3 regions of the Pseudomonas sp. CP4 genome follow, and region 1 is predicted to be linked to each of the others. Evidence: predicted binding sites of a transcription regulator. Region 1 holds the regulator's gene; each other region holds the start of a gene.
What was found. Region 1 encodes FliA, which starts transcription of late flagellar genes. Its sites were predicted from a motif close to CTAAAGTTTNNNNNNNNNNNGCCGNTAA; they were not measured.

Region 2: ACMYUN_RS21170 (methyl-accepting chemotaxis protein) is a predicted target of FliA. The motif match lies at 1,841-1,868, and genes of this name have one in related genera.
Region 3: ACMYUN_RS19025 (methyl-accepting chemotaxis protein) is a predicted target of FliA. The motif match lies at 1,433-1,460, and genes of this name have one in related genera.

The regions. Positions count from the first base shown of each region.
Region 1 covers NZ_CP180489.1:1,548,334-1,551,607, forward strand. Annotated here, with positions in the region: gene ACMYUN_RS06850 (protein phosphatase CheZ) at 1-686, opposite strand, end outside; gene ACMYUN_RS06855 (chemotaxis response regulator CheY) at 705-1,076, opposite strand; gene fliA (RNA polymerase sigma factor FliA) at 1,244-1,984, opposite strand; gene fleN (flagellar synthesis regulator FleN) at 1,981-2,811, opposite strand; gene flhF (flagellar biosynthesis protein FlhF) at 2,928-3,274, opposite strand, start outside.
Region 2 covers NZ_CP180489.1:4,713,109-4,716,382, forward strand. Annotated here, with positions in the region: gene ACMYUN_RS21170 (methyl-accepting chemotaxis protein) at 1-1,697, opposite strand, end outside; gene ACMYUN_RS21175 (helicase HerA-like domain-containing protein) at 1,884-3,274, shown strand, end outside.
Region 3 covers NZ_CP180489.1:4,232,807-4,236,080, forward strand. Annotated here, with positions in the region: gene clpB (ATP-dependent chaperone ClpB) at 1-656, shown strand, start outside; tRNA gene ACMYUN_RS19005 (tRNA-Asn) at 954-1,029, shown strand; tRNA gene ACMYUN_RS19010 (tRNA-Pro) at 1,039-1,115, shown strand; tRNA gene ACMYUN_RS19015 (tRNA-Lys) at 1,121-1,196, shown strand; tRNA gene ACMYUN_RS19020 (tRNA-Pro) at 1,294-1,370, shown strand; gene ACMYUN_RS19025 (methyl-accepting chemotaxis protein) at 1,533-3,158, shown strand.

The DNA.
Region 1 (3,274 bases):
TGTTTTTGTGGATCTTTTTCAGCAAGCATTGCGGCGCGGTCATGTTCGATGCCCGCAAAGCGGTCGACCTGACTGGCCATGAGCACGAGTTTGAGCAGATTGCTTTCGACTTCGGTGACCAGTTGGGTCACACGCTTGATCACTTGACCTGTGAGGTCCTGGTAATCCTGAGCCAGCAGGATGTCGTTGAGGTTGCTCGACACCGCACGGTTGTCCGTGCTGCTGCGTGACAGAAAACCGTCGACCCGGCGCGCCAGTTCGCGGAACTCTTCAGCCCCGACCTCGCGACGCATGAAGCGGCCCCAATCGGCGCTCAAGGTCTGCGCTTCATCAGCGAGACTGTTGACCACCGGCGTGGCGCTTTCCACCAGATCCATGGTGCGGTTGGCCGCGGCTTCCGTCAGCTTGACCACATAGCCCAGGCGTTCGGTGGCGTCGGTGATTTGCGACACTTCCTCGGCCTGCGGCATGTGCGGATCGATCTGGAAATTGACGATCGCACTGTGCAGTTCACGTGTGAGCTTGCCCACTTCCTGATACAGGCCGCGGTCACGGGTCTGATTGAGCTCATGGATCAGTTGCACCGCGTCGCCGAACTTGCCTTTTTCAAGGCTCTCGACCAGTTCGACCGCGTGTTTTTTCAGAGTCGATTCGAAATCGCCCTGTGATGATTCGTTATGCTCCATAGCTCCCCCGCGCATTCATCAGCCGATGCGTTCGAAAATCTTCTCGATTTTGTCTTTCAACGCTTGAGCCGTGAAAGGTTTGACTACGTAACCGTTCACACCGGCCTGAGCGGCCTCGATGATCTGCTCGCGCTTGGCTTCAGCAGTCACCATCAACACCGGGAGGTGCTTGAGTTTTTCATCGGCGCGCACGTGACGCAGCAGGTCGATACCGGTCATGCCCGGCATGTTCCAGTCCGTTACCAGAAAGTCGATGCTGCCGCTGTTGAGCACCGGAATGGCGGTTACGCCATCGTCGGCCTCGACGGTGTTGGTGAACCCAAGATCGCGCAGCAGGTTCTTGATGATCCGCCGCATCGTTGAGAAGTCATCAACGATGAGGATTTTCATGTCTTTGTTCAATTCGACCTCCAAGCAGTCTTAAACGCGCCCAGCACCTGGACGCGCCACTTCAATCAATCGGCATAGCACTCGAAGTTTGTCTGGAGCACAACGGATCGAGACCGGCGCCGTTCATCACCGCACCAGCCTCGTTTCGCAGTGTCCCCACACTGCCTTCAGCGCGCTCGCCACTCCCCCAAACGCCCCCGCAGACGGGCCGCGCACTGGCTGTGTAACTGGCTGACCCGCGATTCACTGACGCCAAGGACTTCACCGATTTCCTTGAGGTTCAGCTCTTCGTCGTAGTACAGCGCCAACACCAGTCGCTCACGCTCCGGCAAATTGGCAATCGCGTCCGCCAGCGCCGCCTGGAAGCGTTCATCTTCCAGATCGCGTGACGGCTCCATATGAGCACTCGCGCCATCCTCGTGCAGCCCTTCGTGTTCGCCGTCCTGCAACAGGTCGTCGAAACTGAACAGGCGACTGCCCAAGGTGTCATTCAGAATCCCGTAGTAATCGTCGAGACTCAATTGGAGTTCGGCCGCAACCTCGTGATCTTTAGCGTCACGGCCGGTTTTAGCTTCAATCGAGCGAATCGCGTCGCTGACCATCCTGGTATTACGGTGAACCGAGCGTGGCGCCCAATCCCCTTTGCGCACTTCATCGAGCATCGCGCCGCGGATTCGAATGCCCGCGTACGTTTCGAAACTGGCGCCTTTGCTGGCGTCGTATTTGGTCGAGACTTCCAGCAAACCGATCATCCCGGCCTGGATCAGGTCTTCGACCTGCACGCTGGCCGGCAGGCGTGCCAGCAAGTGATAGGCAATGCGCTTGACCAGTGGCGCGTAGCGCTCGATCAGTTCGTATTGCGCGTCACGCGCCGACTTTTTGTAAAGATTCATGCCACTGGCGGTCATATCACAGGCCCTGCGGTTTGCTGCACGAGACGCTCGACGAAAAATTCCAGATGCCCGCGCGGGTTGGCCGGCAGCGGCCAGGTGTCGACCTTCTGGGCGATGGCCTTGAAGGCCAGCGCGCACTTGGAACGGGGAAAGGCTTCGTAGACGGCGCGCTGCTTCTGCACTGCCTTGCGCACGCTTTCGTCGTACGGCACGGCGCCGACGTATTGTAGGGCGACGTCGAGAAAGCGATCCGTGACCTTGGTCAACTTGGCGAACAGGTTGCGCCCTTCCTGCGGGCTCTGCGCCATGTTGGCCAGCACGCGGAAGCGGTTCATGCCGTAGTCGCGATTGAGCAACTTGATCAGCGCGTAAGCGTCGGTGATCGAAGTCGGCTCGTCGCAGACCACCAGCAACACTTCCTGGGCGGCGCGCACGAAACTGACTACCGAGTCACCAATGCCCGCAGCGGTGTCGATCACCAGCACGTCGAGATTGTCGCCGATGTCGCTGAACGCCTGGATCAGGCCGGCGTGCTGCGCAGGACTCAGGTGCACCATGCTCTGCGTGCCGGAGGCCGCCGGCACGATGCGAATCCCGCCCGGGCCCTGCAACAGCACGTCGCGCAGTTCGCAACGGCCTTCGATGACGTCGGCCAGTGTGCGTTTGGGTGTCAGCCCCAGCAGAACGTCGACGTTCGCCAGGCCCAGATCGGCGTCCAGCAGCATGACCCGACGGCCAAGCTCTGCCAGCGCCAGGGACAAGTTCACTGACACGTTAGTCTTGCCGACGCCACCTTTGCCGCCGGTCACCGCGATCACCTGTACGGGATGCATGCTGCCCATGTTATTTCTTTACCTTGTCTTGCATAGACGGAGGCCACATTACTGGCTGCGCGTTCACGATCGGAACAATGCGTGGCAGACCATCGATGTAGGTACAAAAACTGTTCATGATTACCTCAGCCAACCTGCTTGGTCGGGCTGTGATAGATATCAGCGAACATGTCAGCCATGGCTTCTTCGCTGGGTTCTTCCTGCATTTGCACGCTGACGGCGCGGCTGACCAGTTGATGACGGCGCGGCAGATGCAGATCATCCGGAATCCGTGGGCCATCGGTCAGGTACGCGACCGGCAATTCATGACTGATCGCCAGGCTCAACACTTCGCCGAGACTGGCCGTTTCATCCAGTTTAGTCAGGATGCAGCCGGCCAGCCCGCAACGCTTGTAACTGTGATAAGCGGCGGTTAGAACCTGTTTCTGGCTGGTGGTTGCCAGGACCAGATAATTTTTTGAGCGAATGCCAC
Region 2 (3,274 bases), 2.8 Mb from region 1:
CCGTCGATCTCACCGATGCGCAGGGTCACGCTGTTCAGGCGTTCGCCGGCAAGGTTGGCGATCTCCACGCTGTCCTGACTGTGGCGCTGGCTGTCGCTCATGGTGCTCACCGATTCCCGAGCGCCGACCTGCAGCTCCTCGATCATGGTCTGCACCTGTTGCGCCGATTCCTGCGTGCGGTGCGCGAGGTTGCGCACTTCATCGGCCACCACGGCAAAACCACGACCGGCCTCACCGGCGCGTGCGGCTTCGATCGCGGCGTTCAGCGCCAACAAGTTGGTTTGCTGGGAAATGCTGGTGATCACTTCGAGAATCTGGCCGATGTTGACAGTCTTGCTGTTCAGCGACTCGATATTGGTGCTCGATGCGCTGAGCATGCTCGACAGTTGGTTCATCGCCTTGATGCTGCGCTCGACCACTTGCTGGCCGTCCTCGGCCAGACCCCGAGCGTCGCTGGCCTGGTTCGAGGCTTGCGCGGCGTTGCGGGCAATTTCCTGGGCGGCGGCGCCGAGCTGATTGATCGCGGCGGCAACGCTGCTGGTGCGCGAGGCTTGCTGGTCGGAGTTGTACATCGACGAGTTCGAAGCTGCGACCACGCGCAGGGCGACCTCGTTGACCTGGCCGGTAGCTGAGGACACTTCGCGGATCGAACCGTGAATGCGCTCGACGAAGCGGTTGAACGCGGTGCCGAGGATGCCGAATTCATCGTTATTGATGATGTTCAGGCGTTTGGTCAGATCGCCTTCGCCGTCAGCGATGTCTTCCATGGCGCGGGTCATCACGTGCAGCGGCTGGATCAGCAGGCGGATGAGCATACCGAGCAGGGCGATGATGATCGCCACGGCAATAACGGTCGCGATTACCGCTGAGGTGCGGAATTCGCTGAGCATCGCGTAGGCCTGGTCTTTATCGATCGACAGACCGATGTACCAGTTCACCGACGGCAGGCCTTTGATCGGGGCGAAAGTGACGATGCGGGTTTTGCCATCAACCGTCACTTCGCTGAAATCACTGCTGATGCGCGGGGTGTCCTGCGGGTAGGCTTCTTTGAGCGACTTCATCACCAGAGCCTTGTCCGGGTGGACGAGGATCTTGCCGTCGGCGCTGACCAGAAACACATAGCCCATGCCGTCGAAATCCCGCGCGGCGAGGGTATCGACCAGTGATTGCAGGCTCAGGTCGCCGCCGACCACGCCAACACTCTGCCCGGCCTTTTTCGACGCGGTGGCGATGGAAATGATCAACTGGCCGGTGGCCGCATCGATGTAGGGTTCGGTCAGGGTCGAGGTGCTGCTGCTTTCGGCACCTTTATACCAAGGGCGTACGCGCGGATCGAAACCGTCCGGCATTTTCACATCCGGGCGGATGGTGAAGTGGCCAGTGGCATCGCCCAGATAGGTGGCCATGAACGTCGAGGTCAGGCTTTTCTGTTCGAGCAGGCTGGCGACCGTGGCAGGTTCCGGATTGATGGCGATGTTCTGCGCGGCGTTTTCAATCAGCAGAATGCGCCCGCTGAGCCAGGTCTGGATATTGCCGGCGGTGACCTCGCCCATTTCATTGAGGTAATTGTTCAGGTCATCGCGGATCGCATTGCGCTGCAGCCAATCGTTGTACAGCGTGAACGAGGCGAAAGCGGCAATGACGATGAGGGCGGCGGCAAGCAAAATCTTATGGCTGAAGCGCAGGTTTTTGTTCATGGCTTGGGGTTCCGCTAAGGTCTTAATGTCCTGGGCGTGCTTTGATAGAGACGCGCACTATGGGCAAGGTTGAAAAACTGATATTTCCGGCTCTCCTTAGGGAAATGTCTGACCCTGTTTTCTGACGGGTCTGTCCAATTGATGTATCGGCCATGTGTCATCAAAGATTAACCATTGGGTGAGAAAATGCCTGACTCTTCGCAACTCGTTATCGGCGCTGATCCGGCCGCGCAACCCATCGCTCAGGCCATGCGCCTGGCCAACCGCCACGGGCTGATCGCCGGCGCCACCGGCACCGGTAAAACCGTGACATTGCAGCGTCTGGCCGAAGCGTTCAGCGACGCCGGTGTGGCGGTGTTCGCCGCCGACATCAAGGGCGACCTCTGCGGCCTCGGTGCTGCCGGCAACCCGCAGGGCAAAGTGGCCGAGCGCATTGCCGGCATGCCGTGGCTCGGTCACACCCCCCAGGCTTATCCCGTGACGCTGTGGGACATTCACGGTGAGTCCGGTCATCCGCTGCGCACCACGTTGAGCGAAATGGGCCCGCTGCTGATCGGCAGCCTGCTCGAGCTGACCGACAGCCAGCAGTCGGCGCTGTACGCGGCTTTCAAAGTGGCGGATCGCGAAGGTCTGCTCCTGCTGGATCTCAAGGATCTGAAAGCGCTGCTCAATCACCTCAAGGACAATCCGCAGTTGCTCGGCGAAGACGCGGCGCTGATGACCACCGGTTCCAGCCAGGCGCTGCTGCGCCGTTTGGCGACGCTGGAACAACAGGGCGCCGAAGCCCTGTTCGGCGAGCCGGCGCTGCAACTTGAGGATATTCTGCAACCGGGCGCTGACGGCCGTGGACGCATCCATCTGCTCGACGCCAGTCGGCTGGTGCACGAAGCGCCGAAGGTTTACGCAACGTTCCTGCTGTGGTTGCTGGCCGAGTTGTTCGAGCAACTGCCCGAGCGAGGCGATGCTGACAAACCGCTGCTGGCGCTGTTTTTCGACGAGGCGCACTTGCTGTTCGGCGACACGCCCAAGGCGTTGCAGGAACGGCTAGAACAAGTGGTGCGCCTGATCCGTTCCAAAGGTGTGGGCGTGTATTTCGTCACCCAGTCGCCAGCGGACCTGCCGGATGACGTGCTGGCGCAGTTGGGCTTGCGCATTCAACACGGTCTGCGTGCGTTCACCGCCAAAGAACAGAAATCCCTGCGCGCCGTGGCCGATGGTTTTCGCCCGAATCCGGCATTCGACAGCCTGTCGGTGTTGACTGAACTGGGGATCGGCGAGGCGCTGGTAGGAACGCTCACGGAGAAGGGCACGCCGGAAATGGTCCAGCGCGTGCTAGTGGCGCCGCCGCAATCGCGGATCGGCCCGCTGACTGCAACCGAGCGCACCGTGCTGATCGCCGGCTCGCCGTTCAAGGGCCGTTATGACAAGCCGATCGATCGCGAGTCGGCCTATGAGATTTTGATGGGACGCAAAGGGCTGGCGCCGGAGGCTGAAACACCAGCGGGCAAACCGGCGGCCGAAGAGCCGAGCCTCGCCGATCGGGCGGGAGAATTCCTCGGTACGGCAGCAGGGCAGGC
Region 3 (3,274 bases), 2.7 Mb from region 1:
TCATGGAGAAACATTCCGTGGCTCGTCTGATCGGCGCGCCACCAGGCTACGTCGGTTATGAAGAGGGCGGTTATCTGACCGAAGCGGTGCGTCGCAAGCCGTACTCCGTGATCCTCATGGACGAAGTCGAGAAGGCGCACCCGGATGTGTTCAACATCCTGCTGCAAGTGCTTGAGGATGGCCGGCTGACCGACAGTCACGGGCGTACGGTGGACTTCCGCAACACGGTGATCGTGATGACGTCCAACCTGGGATCGATGCAGATCCAGGAACTGGTCGGTGATCGTGAAGCGCAGCGCGCTGCGGTGATGGACGCGCTGACGTCGCACTTCCGTCCGGAGTTCATCAACCGGGTCGACGAGGTGGTGATCTTCGAGCCGCTGGCGCGGGATCAGATCGCCGGGATTACCGAGATCCAGTTGGGTCGTCTGCGCAGTCGTCTGGCCGAGCGCGAGCTGAAGCTGGAGCTGAGCCCGGAAGCGATGGACAAGCTGATCGCGGTCGGTTACGACCCGGTGTATGGCGCACGTCCTCTGAAACGGGCGATCCAGCGCTGGATCGAAAACCCGCTGGCGCAGTTGATCCTGTCGGGTCATTTCATGCCTGGCGACACCGCCACCGGCAAGGTCGAGAACGACGAAATCGTTTTCGGCTAAGCCTTGGCGGCAATGAAACCGGGAAGGCCTCGCAATGCGAGGCCTTTTTTTCGCCAGGCTGTTGAACTCAAAGGAAAAGGCTTGTAAAGTGCGCCCCGCAGTCAGTCACCGGCAGCGTTTCAATCCACTGGGTTGGAATCTGAAATAAGTTGCAAATCATTAACTTGAAAGCAATTTAGGGGGTTGACAGAGGTGTTCTAGGTTGTAGAATAGCGCGCCTCAGACACACGAACGCAGCGATGCGAACGGGTGGCGAGATGCAACAAAGCTTCACCGTTTTAAATTGAAATATGTAGTTCCGTGATAGCTCAGTCGGTAGAGCAAATGACTGTTAATCATTGGGTCCCAGGTTCGAGTCCTGGTCACGGAGCCAATTTCAAACCGGGGTATAGCGCAGTCCGGTAGCGCGCCTGCTTTGGGAGCAGGATGTCAGGAGTTCGAATCCCCTTACCCCGACCATATTTGGGTCGTTAGCTCAGTTGGTAGAGCAGTTGGCTTTTAACCAATTGGTCGTAGGTTCGAATCCCACACGACCCACCATTTTTGAAACCAGTTTGCGCTGGGATCGAATCTTAAGATCAGAGGCCAAAAGCGCTGATCGAAGAAGGCGATCTTTGAAAGGTCGCCTTTTTTTTACCGGGGTATAGCGCAGTCCGGTAGCGCGCCTGCTTTGGGAGCAGGATGTCAGGAGTTCGAATCCCCTTACCCCGACCATATTGAAAATCCTCGTATCGAAAGATACGGGGATTTTTTTTGCCTGCCGAAAGCGGAATCGCTTCAAGTCGTCATACAACCTGCCGATAGCCCGCTAACACGAGGGGACTGCCAACGCTTCGCCCCTTGAACCTGGCCATTACAAGAATAAGGGCGTTCGTCATGTTGCTTCGTCAGTTGAATATTGCTCCCCGGGCTGCCCTGGGATTTGCCCTGATCGCGGTGTTGGTGGCCTTGCTCGGCGTGTTTGCGCTAGGGCAGATGTCGAGCATCCGCGACAGTGAGGTGGCGGTGGAGAACCGCTGGTTGCCGAGCATCCGTGGCGGCGACGAGATCCGTGAACTGATGCTGCGCATCCGCACTATCTCCCTGCGCATGGCGCTCGATCAGGATCCGGCCAACATCGCCACCTATCGCGGCCAGATGGACACCCGCGACAAGGAGTTGAGCGAGAAGATCGCCGCCTACGACAAACTGGTCGACACTGCCGAAGGCCAGCAGCTGTACGACCAGTTCAAGAAAACCTTCGCTGCGTACCGCACTGGCATTGCCCAGTCATTCACCCTCGCCGAGCAGGGCAAGCGTGACGAGCTGACCAAATTGCTGTTGGTCGATATGAAGACTGTGGTCGACGGCTCCGGCAAGCAACTCAACGATCTCGCCGATCTGTTCGCCCGCCAGGTCGCTGCCGAAAGCGAGAAGTCCGCCGCGCATTATGAAACCTCGCGCACCATCGTTACTCTTTTCATTGCCTTGGCAGCGCTGGCTACGGTGGCGCTGGCGATGTTGCTCACGCGCAGTATCGTGCGCCCCCTGAGCAGCGCTGTGGAGGCCGCTGAAAGTGTCGCCAAGGGCGATCTGACCCGACCGATCGAAACCCATGGCAATGACGAAGTCAGCCGCTTGCTCAAGGCCTTGGCGACGATGCAACAGAACCTGCGCGAGACCCTGCAAGGTATCAGCGGCTCAGCCACACAACTGGCCACTGCCGCTGACGAACTGAGCGCCGTCACCGTCGACAGCACCCAAGGCCTGCAAGAGCAGAACAACGAAATCGAGCAAGCCGCCACTGCGGTCAACCAGATGACCGCTGCGGTGGAGGAGGTCGCGCGCAACGCGGTGTCGACCTCCGATGCCACGCGCCAGTCCAGTCAGTCGGCGCAATTGGGCCAGGAGCGCGTCAGCGAAACCGCCAGCGCGATCAATGCGCTGGCCAGCGATGTGCAGAACACCGGTGAACTGGTGCAGTCGCTGGCCAATCAGTCGCAGGACATCGGCAAGGTTCTGGACGTGATTCGCGCCATCGCCGAGCAGACCAATCTGCTGGCGCTCAATGCTGCCATTGAAGCGGCACGTGCGGGTGAAAGCGGTCGCGGTTTTGCGGTAGTGGCCGATGAGGTACGCGCGCTGGCGTATCGCACCCAGCAATCGACGCAGGAAATCGAGCAGATGGTGCAAGGCATGCGCAGCGGTTCGAGCCAGGCGCTGGAGTCAATGCAGGCCAGCGCATCTCGTGCGGCGAGCACTTTGGTTCTGGCCGAGCGGGCGGGTGAGGCGCTGGTGACGATTACGGCGTCGGTGCACGAGATTCACGAGCGCAACCTGGTGATCGCCAGCGCTGCCGAGGAGCAGGCGCAGGTGGCGCGGGAAGTGGATCGCAATCTGGTGAACATTCGCGACCTGTCGGTGCGTTCCGCTGCCGGGGCCGATCAGACCAGCGCGTCGAGCCATGAATTGTCGCAGCTGGCCAATGCCCTGCAGGGCATGGTGCGACGCTTCCAGCTGTGATCGACAGCCAATAAAAAGCCCCGCGCGATGCGGGGCTTGGAATAAAGATCAAAGGTGGGAGCGAGCCTGCTCGCGAATGCGCCGGATCTTCGAGCAGCACGAAAACCTGTGGGAGC